Regions from separate parts of the Mammaliicoccus sp. D-M19 genome, predicted to be linked through region 2. Evidence: riboswitches for the same ligand, from Rfam matches in the RefSeq annotation. Region 2 holds a riboswitch; the other holds the start of a gene.
What was found. A riboswitch is a leader RNA that binds a small molecule or an ion and turns the genes downstream of it on or off. The one in region 2 is predicted to bind lysine.

Region 1 (9,483 bases), on a different contig from region 2:
GACTTGTTTGATTATCATAGGCAGCAATACCTCCAATCATTTGAAATAAAAATACCACAAGACTTAGAGGTGATTGATGCACCTCAAGAATTGTGGTTTTCGCCTAATTGAATAGTCACGATCCAAATATTTAATTGTTTATTAATGTTCGATATTGTTACATTTATAATTTACAACGCTTTTTAAATTATGTCAATATTGTAATTAAATGGAATATAAATGCATTAAAAAACCAAACCTACTTCATTTTGAAGTGTCGGTTTGGTTATATGATTAGTCTTCTTTTTTAACTTGAGCCCAACCTTTTTTGGTAATGGTAATTTTACCAGTCTCGATTGTGATCAGTTTTTGCTTGTATAATCTACCGATAGCACGTTTGAAACTTGCTTTACTCATATTAAAGACTTCTTTAATTGCTTCTGGGTTTGATTTATCCCAAAATGGTAATTCTCCGTCATATTCTACTAGTAAATCAAATATCACTTGGCCATCTTCATCAAGTCTTTCATGTGCCAATGGTAAGAATGAACCATTTAATTCACCGTTTTCTTTTACGCCGATGATTCTAACGTCCATTTCTTCACCTAGTCTTGGCTCATGTTTACGTTCTGATTCGTGTACAAAGATTTTATAACCATCTTCAGATAGGAGGAAAGTACCTACTCTTAATAAACGATATGGTCTTGCTGTTACATGTTGATGTAATATAGATTCTTCAGCTGTTTTGTACATTGTATCAACGATTGTTTCAGTTGCTAATCTCGCAAACATTTGACTATTACTATCTATTCTAAGTGTACAGAATATCATGTCACCGTTTTGTGGCCATAGTTCTTTAACTTTAGGTAGATCTTCCCATGGAATGAGTACTTCTCTAGGTAATCCTACATCTACTGCAGCACCATCACGGTCTACTCTCAATACTTTTACCCAATCATAACGGTCTTTTGTAATAGTTGGCATGTTTTGTGTTGCAAATAATTCTCCAGATCGGCTTGGATATACAAAGAAACTATAATCTTCACCGATTTCTAATTGATCGTCATCTTCGACTTCTGAAGCATTCATTTTAATAGGTTCGCTATTTGGTCCAAGTAAATGATAAGTTGAACCTTCCAATCTATCCACTTTTAAAAAGTCTATGCGACCTACAAGCGTATCTTTTTCGTGTGCCATGTCATTCTCCATTCATATGTTTTTCGTTTATTCATTATAACATGCATTTTGCTTCGTGTAACGACTGTTCAAACTCTTGCCCATTTTTGTTTCATTTATGATATAATTCATCGGTAGAAGTATTAATGAAAAGGAGTCATTTAATGTTACAAGTTACGAATGTAAGTTTACGTTTCGGTGATCGTAAGCTTTTTGAAGATGTAAATATTAAGTTCACACCAGGTAACTGTTACGGACTTATCGGTGCTAATGGAGCTGGAAAATCAACGTTCTTAAAAGTATTATCAGGCGAATTAGATTCTCAATCAGGTCACGTTTCACTTGGTAAAGATGAACGTTTAGCAGTATTAAAACAGGATCACTTTGCGCACGAAGATGAAAAAGTGATTGATGTTGTATTAAAAGGCCATGAAAAATTATGGCAAGTTATGACTGAGAAAAATGAAATTTATATGAAACCAGATTTCTCAGATGAAGATGGTATGCGTGCAGCAGAACTTGAAGGTGAGTTTGCTGAAATGAACGGATGGAATGCAGAAGCGGATGCATCTGTATTACTTTCAGGTTTAGGTATTAAAGACGAATTACATGACAAAATGATGTCTGAATTAGAAAACAACCAAAAAGTAAAAGTACTTCTTGCTCAAAGTTTATTTGGTGAGCCAGATGTTCTATTACTCGATGAGCCTACAAACGGTTTAGATATTAAAGCGATTGCTTGGTTAGAAGATTTCTTAATTAACTTTGAGAATACAGTTATCGTCGTATCACATGATAGACATTTCTTAAACAATGTCTGTACACATATAGCTGACTTAGATTACGGCAAAATTAAACTATTTGTCGGAAACTATGACTTCTGGTATCAATCAAGTCAACTTGCTTCTCAAATGGCTCAAGACCAAAACAAGAAAAAAGAAGAACGCATTAAAGAATTACAAGACTTTATTGCTAGATTTAGTGCGAACGCTTCTAAATCTAAACAAGCAACAAGCCGTAAGAAAATGCTTGAAAAAATTGAACTCGATGACATTCAACCATCATCAAGACGTTATCCATTCGTTAATTTCACAATTGAACGAGAAATCGGTAACGACTTATTACAAGTTCAAGGTGTTTCAAAAACAATTGACGGTCAAAAAGTATTAAATAACGTTTCATTTACAATGAATCCAAATGATAAAGCTGTATTAATTGGAGAAAGTGAGATTGCTAAAACAACCCTACTTCGTATTTTAGCTGGTGAACTTGAACCAGATGAAGGAACAGTTAAATGGGGCGTTACAACAACACAATCATACTTACCAAAAGATAACTCAGATTATTTCGAAGGTATTGAAATGAACTTAGTTGACTGGTTAAGACAATATGCACCACCAGAAGAACAAACAGAAACATTCTTAAGAGGATTCCTTGGACGTATGTTATTTAGTGGTGAAGAAGTTAAGAAAAAAGCAAGTGTCCTTTCAGGTGGAGAAAAAGTAAGATGTATGTTAAGTAAAATGATGTTATCAAACTCTAACGTATTATTACTAGATGAACCAACAAACCACTTAGACTTAGAAAGTATCACTGCAGTCAATGATGGCTTGAAGAATTTCAAAGGATCATTAATCTTTACTTCATATGACTTTGAATTTATCAATACAATCGCCAACCGCGTAATTGAAATCAAAGAAGACGGCGCAATTTCTAAAGAAATCAGTTATGAAGAATACTTGAGAGATCAAGGTGTTTATAACTAATTTTCATATAGAGAAGCTAGGACATTTTTATAAGTCCTAGCTTTTTTATTTGGGGAAATGAGGTAATGTGGGGTGTTTTTGGCGTTCAATGTAGCTAGTGAGAGCTGACTTGCAATGTTCAGTCCTCCTATTTATCAAGACTGATAAAACAAGATAAATACAATCCTACTTTTCTTACCAACATCCCCCCCATTCCTATAAAATACCTACACCGCCCCATTACCTTCTAAAATGAATATGAATGAATATTGATTTCTAGGGCTTATCGTCTAAATAGTAAGAACTTTTTGAAATTATCAGTTTTCTCTCTTTACATCAATATTCTTTGTATGTATAATGAATGCATACCAATTGAATATGTTTTTGATGAGGCGCATCAATCATTAGTAACTCCCCTACTGGACTGCAATCTTAAAGGAGTGAAAGGGTGCGATGCCGAAACATTGTATTTTTGCAGAAATATGGTGTTGGACATTTAGGTTAAGAGCTAATTGTCTGTCATTATCTTAAGAATAATGGAGTGCATCACTTGTATATATAAATTAAAACAAGTTCGAATGCCGAACTTGTTTTTTTATTTATATTACAGCGTTCGTCTCCGATTTATAGGAGGAATTATTTTGAGTCAGAGTGTTTTAAAATTTGGCGGTACGTCCGTTGGTGATTTTGACAAAATTAAAAATATCGCACATATGTTGAAATCACGTGTTGATAATGGAGAACAATTAGTAGTGGTTGTAAGTGCTATGGGTAAGACGACAGATTCTTTACTTGAAAATATTAGTTCACTTACTTCGCAACCTAAAGATGAGCATTTAGCGATGCTTTTAACGACGGGAGAACAACAAACCATTTCATACTTATCAATGGTATTGAATGATATTGGTGTTCAAACGAAAGCAATGACAGGATATCAAGCAGGAATTAAAACGATTGGTCATCATTTGAAAAGTAAAATTGCAGAAATTGATGCACTACGTTTTGAAGAAGCTTTTGAAAAAAATGACATTCTTGTCGTTGCAGGATTTCAAGGTGTGAATGATCATCTAGAAATTACGACTTTAGGACGCGGCGGTTCTGATACAACTGCAGTAGCCATTGCAGCAAGTATAGATACATCTTGTGAAATATATACTGATGTTGATGGTGTATATGGAACAGATCCTAGAATTTATAAAGAAGCAAAGTTACTCAATGAAGTTTCATATGAAGAAATGATGGAAATGAGTGCTTTAGGTGCTGGTGTATTAGAATCTAGAAGTGTCGAAATTGCAAAAAATTATAACATACCATTATATCTTGGTAGAACATTATCAAACGTGAAAGGAACATGGATTATGCCACAAACAGAGATATTAGAGAAAAAAGCAGTTACAGGAGTCGCACTTGATACACATATGATTCATGTTACTTTAACTTATCCGATGCAAAACTTTGCATTGTTACAGAAATTATTTGATTCATTAGAAGAACAATCAATGAATGTTGATATGATATCTCAAATTGAAAATCAACAAGGATTACAGCTTTCGTTTACGATTAAAGATTCAGACGTATATCAAATCGAACAAATCATTGAACAACTTACTGAGGAATACCCTCATTTACGTTATAAAATGAGAGATAACTACGCTAAACTTTCAGTAATCGGAACAGGTATGAGAGATATGTCAGGAATAGCTTCAAAAGCATTCCGCACTTTAATTAGTCATGACATTAACTTCTATCAAACAACAACTTCTGAGATTAGTATTTCTTATGTTGTTGATCGTGAATTAGGAGAAACTGCCGTTCGAACTTTAAGTGAAGCATTTAATATATAATGAATGATGGAGTGAACAAAATGACAAAATTAGCAGTTGTTGGCGCAACAGGTTTAGTAGGAGAAAAAGTATTAGAAGTATTAGATAGAAAAAATGTACCATTTGATGAACTTGTATTATTTTCATCACCTAGATCAGCAGGCATAAAAATCGAATTCCAAGGAAAAACTTATACGGTTGAAGCATTGACAGAAGAGAAAACTGATGGCAATTTCGATTACGTTATTATGAGTGCTGGAGGTGGTACAAGCGAGAAATTCGCCCCACTATTTGAACAACATGGTGCAATTGTAATCGATAATTCAAGTCAATGGCGTATGCATGAAGATATTGATTTAATCGTTCCGGAAGTGAATGTACCTAAATTAAATCGTAAAATTATTGCAAACCCTAACTGTTCAACAATTCAATCAGTTATACCTTTAAAACCTTTATTAGATCAATTCGGATTAAAACGTGTTGCTTATACAACATATCAAGCTGTATCAGGATCCGGTTTAGCTGGTCGTGAAGATTTAGCTAATGGTGAAAAAGGAGAAGCACCAAAGAACTACCCTCACCCAATTTATAATAATGTGTTACCACATATAGATGTATTCTTAGAAGATGGTTATACAAAAGAAGAACAAAAAATGATCGATGAAACTAGAAAAATCTTAGATCAACCTTCTTTAAATGTAACAGCAACTTGTGTGCGTGTACCTGTTCAAGATAGCCACAGTGTGCATATCAACGTAACTTTAGATAAAGAAGCGACTGTTGAAGATATTCGTAACTTATTTAATGAAGATGACCGTGTTGTCTTAGTAGATAACGTAGAAAATAATGAATATCCACTAGCGATTCATTCTACTGGTAAAGATGAAGTATTCGTTGGAAGAATTCGTAAAGATGATTCTTTAGACAATACATTCCACATCTGGTGTACTTCAGATAACTTATTAAAAGGTGCAAGTTTAAATGCCGTTCAAGTGCTAGAACAAGTATTAGAATTAAATAAAAAATAATAAGGAGTGTTCAGTATGTCACATATTTTTAACGGTGTGGGCGTTGCCCTTACAACACCATTTACAAATGAGGATGTAGACTACGAAGCCTTTGAAAATCATATAGAATTTTTAATAGATAATGGTGTTAAAAGTATTATTATTAACGGAACAACAGCAGAGAACCCTTCCCTTACAACAGAAGAAAGAAATACGTTATTAGAATGTGGGATTAAAAAAGTCAATGGCCGTGTTCCAGTTATAGCAGGTACAGGTACAAACAATACGCAAGCTTCTATCGATGCTTCTATAAAAGCTAAAGAATTAGGTGCTGATGCGATTATGTTAATCACACCTTATTACAACAAGACGAGTCAGCGTGGATTAATCGCGCATTTCACAAAAATTGCGGATGAAGTTGCATTACCTGTTGTACTTTATAATGTCCCATCAAGAACAAATATGACGATAGATATTGAAACGGTGCTTAAACTAAGTGAAAATCCATACATCGTGGCTTTAAAAGATGCGACAGGAGATTTAGAATATGCAAAAACTTTAAAACAACAATTACCAAGTGACTTTGCATTATATAGTGGTAATGATGACAATATGTTGGATTACTATCAATTAGGCGGAGCGGGATTAATTTCAGTTGTAGCAAATGCTATACCACAAGAAACACAACAATTATATGATTATGTCGTTAATGATCAATTAGAACAAGCAAACACTTTAAATCGTGATATTACAGAATTACTTAATCACTTAAGTGTAGATGTTAATCCAGTGCCGATTAAGTTATTAACGTCTGAATTAGGTTTCGGTTGTTATGAAGTAAGATTACCGCTTGTTGCATTGGAAGAACAAGAAAGAAAAGTTTTAAGTGAAGCATTTACTAAGTTTAAAGATGGTGTAAAACAATGAAGATATTATTAATCGGATATGGCGCAATGAATGAACGCGTCGCAAGATTAGCAGAAGAAAGAGACAACGAAATAGTTGGTGTTGTCGTGAAGGATTCAACGAAATCATATCCCTACCCTGCTTTTGAATCTATTTCAGAAGCGCCAGAAGCGGATGTGGCGATAGACTTTTCTAATCCTGAATTATTATTGCCATTATTAGAAGAAGACTTCACATTACCTTTAGTTATCGCAACGACTGGTGAAAAAGAACAAATCATAGAAAAGTTAAAAGAAAAATCTCAAAATATGCCTGTATTTTTCAGCGCAAATATGAGCTATGGCGTGCATATACTCAAAGAAATTATTCAATATGCATTACCATTATTAGAAGACTTTGATATTGAAATGTTAGAAAAGCACCATAATAAGAAAGTCGATGCACCAAGTGGTACACTCGTTCAACTATATGATGCAATTAAAGAAAAAAGAGCACAATCTGTACCAGTTTATGATAGACATGAATCAACTATTAAACGTGAACCTGCAGAAATTGGCATTAGTTCACAACGTGGTGGTACAATTGTTGGAGAACATCAAGTATTATTTGCTGGCCATGACGAAACGATTGAAATCACACATCGTGCGCAGTCTAAAGATATTTTCGCTAATGGCGCAATTAATGTAGCAGATGTTCTAGTCAATAAAGAAAACGGATATTACACATACAATAATTTAAATGAGGAGAGAATTTAACATGGTTAAAGATTTTACGGCAGAAGAAATTATACAATATATTAGTGAGGCAGAGAAAGTAACGCCTTTAAAGGTTTATGTAAACGGCGCATTTGAAAATGTTGAATTCCCAGAGTCATTTAAAGTATTTGGTTCTGAAACATCTAAAACAATTTTCTGTGATGCTAAAGATTGGAAGAGCTTTTATGAAGCGAATCAATCAGCTATTACAGATTTAGAAATTGAACATGATCGTCGCAATTCAGCAATTCCATTAAAAGACTTAACAAATACAAATGCAAGAATCGAACCAGGTGCTTTCATTAGAGAACATGCAGTTATTGAAGACGGTGCGGTTGTTATGATGGGTGCTACAATCAATATCGGTGCTGTTGTTGGTGAAGGTACAATGGTAGATATGAACGCTACTTTAGGTGGACGTGCAACAACTGGTAAAAATGTACACGTTGGTGCTGGATCAGTATTAGCGGGTGTTATTGAACCACCAAGTGCATCACCTGTAGTAATTGAAGATGACGTATTAATCGGTGCAAATGCTGTTATCCTTGAAGGTGTTAGAGTCGGCAAAGGTGCAATCGTTGCAGCTGGTGCTATCGTAACTAAAGATGTTCCGGCTGGCGCAGTAGTAGCTGGTACACCGGCTAAAGTTATTAAACAATCAGCAGATGTTCAAGACGGTAAAAAAGAAATTGTATCTGCTTTACGTAATTTAAATCAATAATATCATTTTAGTCGGGGCGGGACTGCGATATCATTTTCCTTAAATGAAATTTCTATCCCGCTCCCTCTTTCTATACATAATACAAAGGACTGAGTTAAATGTCTGAATTAGAATTTGTGAAAAATACAAGAAGATACTTACATCAACATCCAGAGTTAAGTATGCAAGAATATGAGACAACTGCATACATTGAAGACTTCTTAAAACAATTAAATATTCCTTACGAACGCCCTATTCAAACGGGTATCATTGGTTATTTAGAAGGCAATTCGAGTCATACTATTGCGTATCGAGCGGATATCGATGCCTTACCTATTCAAGAAGTAAACGATGTACCTTATAAAAGTACGGTTGATCAAGTTATGCATGCATGTGGTCATGATGGTCATACGACAGCGTTAATGCTTTTTACGCATCGTTGTAAAGCTTTATATGATAAAGGTGAATTACCGCATAATGTAGTATTTATATTCCAACCTTCAGAAGAAACTGAAGCCGGTGCAAATCAATTAATCCAATCAAACGTGTTTGATAAATATCATATAGAGCAAATTTATGGCGTTCATATTATGCCATTTGAAGATGTCGGCATAGTAGCCTTTAAAAATGATGAAATTACAGCTAGTGCAACAGAGTATCGATTTTACTTAAAAGGAAGCTCGAGTCATGTTGCCAGTAAAGAAGATGGTAAAGCAGCATCAGAAGCGATGATGCATGTCCTTTCTCAAGTTACACAAATTCAGCAATTTCATTTAAATGGTTTAAATCGCAATATTGTTCATGTTGGACAGTTCAATGTTGGCGAAGCCATTAATACCGTTCCAGAGAATGGTTACTTAGAAGGCACGATTCGTACATATGATACGAATGATCTTGAAATTGTTAAAAATCAAATGCAAAAAATTGCAGAAAGTGTTGAATTGTTATTTGGTGTGACATGTACGGTTGATTTTGCTGAAGGGTATCCACCTACTACAAATGATGCACAATTATATGAGGGTGTTAAAGAAGCTTTAACGAGCCTAGACTTAACACTACATGAACTAGAAAAGCCTTATTTATTTGGTGAAGACTTTAGTTTCTATCGTCAATTAGCACCAAGTTATTTTGTCTTTTTTGGAACACGCAATGTTGAAAAAGATTATATTTATGGTCTACATACAAATAGACTCAATTTCGATGAAGAAGTATTAATCAGTGTCGCTGATTACTATACAGCACTATTAAATCAAGGAGCGGACAAATAATGGTAGCACGTATTACGATTGATGAACAAAATTTTATAAAAAATGCTAAAAATGTTATTAAAGATAACAAAGTTATGGCTGTCGTGAAAAACGATGCTTATCATTTTGGACTAGAATTCGCAGT
Region 2 (9,483 bases):
TTTGGCGTAGGTCCTGTAATCGAAGGTGGGTTCTACTACGATGTAGATACAGAACATAAAATTTCTAGTGACGACTTTGAAACAATCGAAAAAGAAATGAAACAAATTGTGAATGAAAACTTTAAAATTGAACGTAAAGTTGTAAGTCGAGATGAAGCGAAAGCATTCTTTAAAAATGATGAATATAAATTAGAATTAATTGATGCTATTCCTGAAGATGAAAATGTAACACTTTATTCTCAAGGTGAATTTACAGATTTATGTCGCGGTGTACATGTGCCTTCAACTTCAAAAATTAAAGAATTCAAATTATTATCTACTGCAGGTGCTTATTGGAGAGGTGACTCAAACAATAAGATGTTGCAACGTATTTATGGAACAGCATTCTTTGATAAAAAAGACTTAAAAGCATACTTGAAAGTATTAGAAGAAAGAAAAGAACGTGATCACCGTAAAATCGGTAGAGAATTAGAATTATTTACAACTAATCAAGATGTAGGTGCTGGCTTACCTTTATGGTTACCAAATGGCGCAACTATTAGACGTGAATTAGAACGTTATATTGTAGATAAAGAAGTCGCTATGGGTTATGACCACGTTTATACACCAATTATGGCTAATGTAGAATTCTATAAGAAATCTGGACATTGGGATCACTATCACGAAGATATGTTCCCTACAATGGATTTAGGCAATGAAGAACTTGTGCTTAGACCTATGAACTGTCCACATCACATGATGATTTATAAAAATAGTCGTCATTCATATAGAGAGTTACCAATTCGTATAGCAGAATTAGGTATGATGCATAGATATGAAGCAAGTGGTGCAGTATCTGGATTACAACGTGTAAGAGGTATGACTTTAAATGACGCACATATCTTTGTTCGTCCAGACCAAATTAAAGAAGAATTTAAACGCGTTGTTAATATGATTCTTGATGTGTATAAAGATTTCGGATTCGAGGACTATACATTCAGATTAAGTTATCGTGATCCTGAAGATAAAGAAAAATACTTCGATGATGACGAAATGTGGAATAAAGCGCAAGCAGTTCTTAAAGAAGTAATCGATGAAATGGCATTACCATATGAAGAAGCAATCGGTGAAGCGGCATTCTATGGTCCTAAATTAGACGTTCAAGTTAAAACAGCAATGGGTAAAGAAGAAACTTTATCTACTGCACAATTAGACTTCTTATTACCACAAAAATTTGATTTAACTTACATTGGTAATGATGGTGAAGAACATCGTCCAGTTGTTATTCATAGGGGCGTTATTTCTACAATGGAAAGATTTACTGCATTCTTAATAGAAGAAACTAAAGGTGCATTCCCACTTTGGTTAGCACCAAGACAAGTGGAAATTATACCTGTAAATGTTGACTTACATTACGATTATGCAAGAGCATTAAATGATGAATTGAAATCTCAAGGTGTACGTGTTCATATTGATGACCGTAACGAGAAAATGGGATATAAAATTCGTGAAGCTCAAATGCAAAAAATACCGTACCAAATCGTTGTTGGTGATAAAGAAGTTGAAAACCAAGAAGTAAATGTACGTCAATACGGATCAAAAGATTCAAAAACAGTTGAAAAAGACGAGTTTATCTGGAATATTGTGGATGAAATTCGACTAAAAAAGTAATAGCCTATTGAAATTTCTGGAATCATCGGGTATAGTTTTAATAGTGAAATTTAATTAAATATTCCTCAGTAATGAGTTAGAGGTTGCGATGCTCAAGAGTAATTATTCAGAAGCGTAATGGCGCGTATGTTGAAATAACGAAAGGGTGCATCGCCGAAACAAATCATATCCATAATATGATTTGTTGGGCCAGTGTTTAATAGATACTGGACTGTCACACTAAGTGATGTGCTACCAATTTGTATGGAATGTTCATATATCGGTCGCATATCTCTTGAGATATGCGACTTTTTTAGTGGCTCGATTGTGGAATGGAGAAAGGAAATAGCAATGAATCAAGAAAAATCAACGAACAATATTCAAAGGAAACTCAAAGATAGACATATCTCTATGATAGCCATCGGTGGTTGTATTGGTACAGGTTTATTTATGACTTCTGGCGGAGCGATTAGAGATGCTGGACCGGGTGGTGCATTACTAGCATATGCAATAGTTGGCTTGATGGTCTTCTTCCTTATGACATCATTAGGAGAAATGGCAACTTATTTACCAGTCTCTGGTTCTTTTAGTACTTACGCAACACGATTTGTCGATCCATCACTAGGATTTGCTTTAGGATGGAACTATTGGTTTAACTGGGTTATCACAGTTGCAGCTGATATCACAATTGCATCTCAAGTTGTGAGTTATTGGGAACCACTAGAAATCGTTCCATCATGGTTATGGAGTGTCATTTTTATGGTTATTATATTTGGCCTTAATGCACTTTCAGTTAGAGTATACGGGGAAAGTGAATACTGGTTTGCATTTATTAAAGTAGCGACAGTTATTATTTTCATTGGTGTAGGTTTATTAACGATATTCGGCTTATTAGGTGGCGAATACTTAGGTTTCGATAACTTTGTAGCAGGTGACGCACCGTTCTTAGGTGACTCGAATGTTAATACTTTCTTACTTGTATTAGGTGTATTCTTAGTTGCAGGATTCTCATTCCAAGGTACCGAGTTGATTGGTATTACAGCTGGAGAATCTGAAAATCCTGAAAGAGCAGTACCTAAAGCGATTAAACAAGTATTCTGGAGAATTTTATTATTTTATATTTTAGCAATCTTTGTAATTGGTATGATTATTCCTTATACAAATCCAAACTTAATGGGTGGAGACGAAATTGCGAAATCACCATTTACTCTTGTATTTGAGAATGCTGGTTTAGCATTTGCAGCTTCATTTATGAATGCTGTCATTTTAACTTCAGTATTATCAGCAGGTAACTCTGGTATGTATGCTTCAGTTAGAATGCTATTTTCAATGAGTAAAGATAAATTAGCTTCACCAGTATTTTCAAAAACAAATAAATCAGGTGTACCTTACACAGCATTATTTGCAACAGCAGTAGTTGTTGTTCTTATATTTGCAATTGAGCATTTAAGTGGTGGCGCATATGAATATATTATTGCTGCTTCAGGTATGACTGGCTTTATTGCATGGTTAGGAATCGCAATCAGTCATTATAGATTTAGAAGAGCATTTGATCTACAAGATTATGATAAGACAAAATTAAAATATAAAGCTAAATGGTTCCCATTTGGTCCATTGTTTGCTTTTGTATTATGTGCAATTGTAATCGTAGGGCAAGATGTTGATTTCATCCAAACTGGTGAATTCGAACCAAGAAGATTCTTTATTACTTATATGGGTATTCCTGTATTTTTAGCGTTTTATATTTTTCATAAACTAAAATACAGAACTAAAATGATTCCACTTGATAAAGTTGACTTAAGTCAAGATGTGGATATGAAAGAATTTGAAAAGAATATTAAATAAACATTGACATAAGGGTTTATAATTGGTAAGATAAGTTTTGTTGAATACGAAACGGACCAAGTAGAAGCATACCCGCTTCTCACCTGTAGTGACGCGTAAAGCAGTTAGCAGGTACAATAAACCTTTAAAGTTTATGGATGAGAACGGGTGCATTATGCATTCGTTCTTTTTTTCTTGGACGACTTCGTAAAATTCTAGGAGGTGTCAACCATAGCTAAAGATCAGACTCAAGTAAACGACAAAATTCGTGCAAAAGAACTTCGCCTTATTGGCCAAGATGGTGAGCAAATTGGTGTTAAATCTAAATATGAAGCCCTTGAAATGGCTGAAAGAGTAGATTTAGACGTTGTAATCGTAGCGCCTAATGCTAAACCACCTGTTGCAAGAATTATGGATTACGGTAAATACAAATTCGAACAGCAGAAGAAAGAAAAAGAAATGCGTAAGAAACAAAAAGTAGTCAATGTTAAAGAAATTCGATTAAGTCCAACTATCGAAGAACATGACTTCGAAACTAAATTGAAACATGCTCAAAAATTCTTATCTAAAGAAGATAAAGTTAAAGTATCTATTAGATTTAGAGGTCGTGCAATCACGCATAAAGAAATTGGTCAACGTGTGTTAGAACGCTTTGCAGAATCTTGTAAAGACATAGCAACAGTTGAACAAAGACCTAAAATGGAAGGGCGTTCAATGTTCTTAATGTTAGCGCCGATTTCAAACGACAAATAAACCGAAATTATAGGAGGAAATCTCAATGCCTAAAATGAAAACTCATCGTGGAGCAGCAAAACGTGTTAAAAGAACTGGTTCAGGTCAATTAAAACGTTCTAGAGCGTTCACTTCACACTTATTCGCAAACAAATCTACAAAAGCAAAACGTAAATTGCGTAAAGCTTCATTAGTTTCTAAATCAGATACTAAACGAGTTAAACAAATGTTAACGTACGTAAAATAATAAACATAGCGGACTAATGGTCCATTTTAAGGAGGAATTATCATGCCACGTGTTAAAGGTGGAACAGTGACGAGAGCTCGTCGTAAAAAAGTTTTAAAATTATCTAAAGGTTACTTTGGTTCAAAACATACATTATATAAAGTTGCTAAGCAACAAGTTATGAAATCTGGTAACTACGCTTACCGTGACCGTCGTCAGAAAAAACGTGAATTCCGTAAATTATGGATTGCACGTATTAATGCAGCAGCTCGTCAAAACGACATCAGCTATAGCCGTTTAATGAATGGTCTTAAAGTAGCTGGTATTGAAATTAACCGTAAAATGCTTTCTGAAATCGCTATTTCAGACGAAAAAGCATTTGCTGAATTAGCTACTAAAGCTAAAGACGCTTTAGCTAAATAATTGCATTTCATTGTTGTATAAGCTGTCAATAAAGTTATTAACTTTATTGATGGCTTTTTTTATGAAATAATAAAGTAGAAGATTCGTCTTCTTTACGCTTCAAATTCGCTTTGGTAAAATAGTGTAGAAATAAGAATAAGGAGTTTATTATGTCTAAATTTGATGAAATGATTACAGTTGTACCACGTAAATTAATATTTAAAAACGAAGCTTATCAATTTGATGGGTTTAAATCTATTCAAGATGAAGAAACTAAATATATTTATGAAACAATTAGTCAATTTGAAACAAAACGTCGTGGAGATATGGAAGAAGATCCTTCATATAAACAACTTATTTCATATTGCATATTAGAAAATGAGGACGACGAAGTACTTGTATATGAAAGATTAACTGGTGGTGGCGAAAGCCGATTACATGGTTTAAGTTCAATTGGAGTAGGCGGTCATATGAATGATGTCCCTGAAGCTGTAACAGTTGAAGAGGTCATCAGAGAGAATGCTGCAAGAGAACTTGAAGAAGAAGTTGGTTTAAATAAACAAGATGTAGCAAATATGGAGTTAATTGGATTTATAAACGATGATCAAGATGAAGTTGGAAAAGTTCATATTGGTGTTGTTTTTAAATTAAAGGTTAATAAATCTAGCGTTGAAGCAGTCGAAACAGACACGTTGAAAATCAAGTGGGCTGATCAATCAGAATTGTTAAATCATAAGAATTACGAAACATGGAGTAGTCTTATTATAGATGGTATATACAGAAGAGGTGAGTAACCTTGAGTGAAATTATTCCATTTCCAAAATTAAAAAAACAACTGGTTAACAATATTAATCTTGCGATCCGAAATGAACAATTTGATGAAGCATATGAATTGTTTGAGACGTATGAGCAACATTTTAAGATGGATGATGACCTATCAATAAAGAAATGTGAAGTCTTAAAATCTTGCGGTTACTATCTTGAATTGAGAGAAGAAGCAAGTATATTGCTGAATCAAGGTCATCCATTATATGATAAAATAGTTATATATTTTGTAGAAAGTTTATACTTTTTAGAACAATATCAAACGGTAGTTGAAATTATTAATCAAATTAAAGATGAAAATATCGAACATGCTACTAGAATGGCATTGCTACCTATTCAAGATATGGCTAAAGAAAAGTTAAACCAAAGGCAATTGAAAGCTTCAGAGGTATTGAGAGCATTTCAAGAAACACAATTTGAAGGACAAATTAACCTGCTTATTGACTTAATAGATCACCACTTAGGGATATTTAATTTAACTTTAGCTCAAATAATTGAGAATGAATTATTGCATCCTAATGTACAAAGTTTAATATTAGAATATTTAAGATTAAGTGAATGGTCAGCCGAAGTTAAATTCGATAAAATAGATGAGACTATTACAGTTATACCAACAGAATTACCAGGTATAGAAAGAACAAATTTTACACAAAATATCATTCCTAAAGTAATTGATCAACTTGAAATTGATAGCCCTTCATCTATAGAGTTAGCTAAAAGTTTATTAAATCAACATGCTATTATTATGTATCCAATTACACTAAATGATATAAATGATGATGTTTTAGTTGCATGTTACTTGAAACTTTTATCAGAACGTTTTAATATAGACGCTAACTACGAAAGTGTGACTCAACAAGATTGGGACATGTTCATTGAAGTCATTCAAAAATTACAATGAATATAAACACTATAGTTGAAACATTAGAAAGCTATGTTATAATTAAAGAGTTGAAAATTTATAAAATTAGGATAATCACGGAGGTTTTTATTCATGACAGCAACATGGGAAAAGAAAGAAGGTAACCAAGGTTTATTAACTGTTACGGTTCCTAAAGAAGAAGTAGATAAAGGATTAGACAAAGCATTCAAAAAAGTTGTTAAACAAATTAATGTGCCTGGTTTCCGTAAAGGTAAAATGCCTAGACCATTATTTGAACAAAGATTTGGTGTTGAATCATTATACCAAGACGCTTTAGATTTCATTTTACCTGAAGCATACGGTAATGCAGTAGAAGAGGCAGAAATCAACCCAGTTGATCGTCCAGAAATCGACGTTACACAAATGGAAAAAGGTAAAGAACTTATCTTTGAAGCAACTGTAACAGTTGAACCAGAAGTTGAATTAGGAGACTATAAAGGTCTTTCAATCGAGAAACAAGATCGTGAAGTAACTGACGAAGAATTCAATCAAGCAATTGAAGATGCAGTAAGCCGTCAAGCTGAATTAACAGTTAAAGAAGGCGAAATCGCTGAAGGAGACGTTGTTAACATTAACTTTGATGGTTATGTTGATGGTGAAGCTTTCGAAGGTGGTCAAGCAGAAGGTTATGATCTTGAAATTGGTTCTGGATCATTCATCCCTGGATTTGAAGAACAATTAATCGGTCTTAAAGCTAACGATAGCAAAGATGTTGTTGTCACATTCCCAGAAGAATACCACGCTGAAGAATTAGCTGGTAAAGAAGCTACATTCAAATGTGAAGTTAACGAAGTAAAATCTAAAGAAATTCCAGAATTAGATGACGAGTTAGCGCAAGAACTTGACGAATCAGTTAGCACAGTTGATGAATATAAAGAAAAATTACGTAAAGACTTAGAAGAAGCTAAAGTTAATCAAGCAGAAGCAACTGAAAAAGAAGAAGCTATTACAAAAGCTACTGACAATGCAAAAGTTGATATTCCTGAAGCTATGGTTAATACAGAATTAGATCGTATGATGCAAGAATTTGAACAACGTATTTCTCAACAAGGTTTAAACCTTGAGTTATACTATCAATTCTCAGGTCAATCAGAAGAAGAACTTAAAGCACAAATGAAAGAAGATGCTGAAAAACGCGTTAAAACTAATTTAACTTTAAGAGCTATTGCTGATGCAGAGAATATCGAAGTTTCTGATGCAGATGTTGAAGCTGAATTCGCTAAAATGAGCGAACAATTTGGATTATCTGTTGAAGATATTAAAGCAACTTTAGGTAATAACGATATTTTAGTTAATGACCTTAAAATCCAAAAAGTTATCGATTTATTAGTAGCTGAATCAGCTGGAGAATAATAATTATTCGGTATTAAAGTAATTATAGTAGCAGAATATTTCTGCTACTATTCTTTTTTAGTCCGTTTAATTTGAAAAAGTAAAAAACATTTAGTATAGTCTAAAAAGAATAGGGGTGTAAAAATGTTTAAATTTAACGATGGTGAAGAAAACTTAAAATGTTCATTCTGTGGTAAAGAACAGGATCAAGTTAAAAAACTTGTTGCTGGTAGTGGCGTATATATTTGTAATGAATGTATAGAATTGTGTTCTGAAATTGTAGAGGAAGAATTAAAGTCACAAGAACCAGAACAGTTTACTGATGTTCCTACACCTAAAGAAATTATGGAACAATTAAATGATTATGTTATCGGTCAAGAAAATGCGAAAAAATCATTAGCTGTAGCTGTTTATAATCATTATAAACGTGTACAACAACCTTCTGAAAGCGAAGATGGTGTTGAATTACAGAAAAGTAATATCGCATTAATCGGACCTACTGGTAGTGGTAAAACATTGCTTGCACAAACGTTAGCTAAATCATTAAATGTACCATTTGCAATTGCAGATGCAACAAGTTTAACTGAAGCAGGTTACGTTGGTGAAGACGTTGAAAATATATTATTAAGATTAATCCAAGCAGCAGATTTCGATGTTGAAAGTGCTGAAAAAGGTATCATTTACGTGGATGAAATTGATAAGATTGCACGTAAATCAGAGAATACGTCAATTACGCGTGACGTATCTGGTGAAGGTGTACAACAAGCGTTGCTTAAGATTTTAGAAGGTACGACAGCAAGTGTACCGCCACAAGGTGGAAGAAAGCATCCAAACCAAGAGTTTATTCAAATAGATACAACAAATATTCTATTTATCCTTGGTGGTGCCTTCGATGGTATTGATGAAGTTATTAAACGTAGACTTGGTGAAAAAGTTATCGGCTTTAGTAGCTCAGGTGATGAAATTAGTGACGAAGAATCATTACTATCACAAATTAGACCAGAGGATTTACAGTCTTATGGTTTAATTCCTGAATTTATTGGTAGAATTCCAATTGTAGCTAACCTTGAAACATTAGATGTTGATGCATTGAAAAATATTTTAACGCAACCTAAGAATGCGTTAGTTAAACAATATACTAAGATGCTTGAATTAGATGATGTTGAACTACAATTTGATGAACAAGCACTTACGGCTATTAGTGAATTAGCAATAGAACGTAAAACAGGTGCACGTGGACTTCGTTCAATTATTGAAGAAGCTTTAATCGATATTATGTTTGATATTCCATCTAGCTCTGATGTAAGTAAAGTTGTTATTACTGAAGATACAATTAGAGATTATAAATTACCAAACTTATATGATAGTGAAGGTAATTTAATCAACGATGAAAAAACATCAGCATAATCACATATGATTACCAAGGCTGAGACATGTTATTAACTGTCTCAGCCTTATTTAATGTTTAAAAGTGATTTGATTTAGCTAACGTTACTGTGTTTAAAATATAAGCAAGATAAGATATAATAAAAGAAACAAACTTGTAGGAGAAAACGATGAAAATTAATCCGAATAATGTAGATATTATAAT

Region 1: another riboswitch for lysine. It lies ahead of LQ675_RS10605 (aspartate kinase); the one in region 2 lies ahead of LQ675_RS06740 (amino acid permease).

What each region holds. Positions count from the first base shown of each region.
Region 1 covers NZ_JAJNHW010000005.1:37,243-46,725, reverse strand. The annotation lists gene LQ675_RS10620 (CAT RNA binding domain-containing protein) at 1-18, opposite strand, end outside; gene LQ675_RS10615 (CvfB family protein) at 274-1,176, opposite strand; gene LQ675_RS10610 (ABC-F family ATP-binding cassette domain-containing protein) at 1,320-2,921, shown strand; lysine riboswitch at 3,280-3,455, shown strand; gene LQ675_RS10605 (aspartate kinase) at 3,542-4,744, shown strand; gene LQ675_RS10600 (aspartate-semialdehyde dehydrogenase) at 4,765-5,751, shown strand; gene dapA (4-hydroxy-tetrahydrodipicolinate synthase) at 5,767-6,657, shown strand; gene dapB (4-hydroxy-tetrahydrodipicolinate reductase) at 6,654-7,391, shown strand; gene dapD (2,3,4,5-tetrahydropyridine-2,6-dicarboxylate N-acetyltransferase) at 7,393-8,112, shown strand; gene LQ675_RS10580 (M20 metallopeptidase family protein) at 8,211-9,359, shown strand; gene alr (alanine racemase) at 9,359-9,483, shown strand, end outside.
Region 2 covers NZ_JAJNHW010000002.1:243,061-252,543, forward strand. The annotation lists gene thrS (threonine--tRNA ligase) at 1-1,650, shown strand, start outside; lysine riboswitch at 1,720-1,892, shown strand; gene LQ675_RS06740 (amino acid permease) at 1,981-3,474, shown strand; ribosomal protein L20 leader region at 3,527-3,652, shown strand; gene infC (translation initiation factor IF-3) at 3,676-4,206, shown strand; gene rpmI (50S ribosomal protein L35) at 4,232-4,432, shown strand; gene rplT (50S ribosomal protein L20) at 4,475-4,834, shown strand; gene LQ675_RS06760 (NUDIX domain-containing protein) at 4,984-5,607, shown strand; gene LQ675_RS06765 (hypothetical protein) at 5,610-6,539, shown strand; gene tig (trigger factor) at 6,633-7,913, shown strand; gene clpX (ATP-dependent Clp protease ATP-binding subunit ClpX) at 8,037-9,299, shown strand; gene yihA (ribosome biogenesis GTP-binding protein YihA/YsxC) at 9,449-9,483, shown strand, end outside.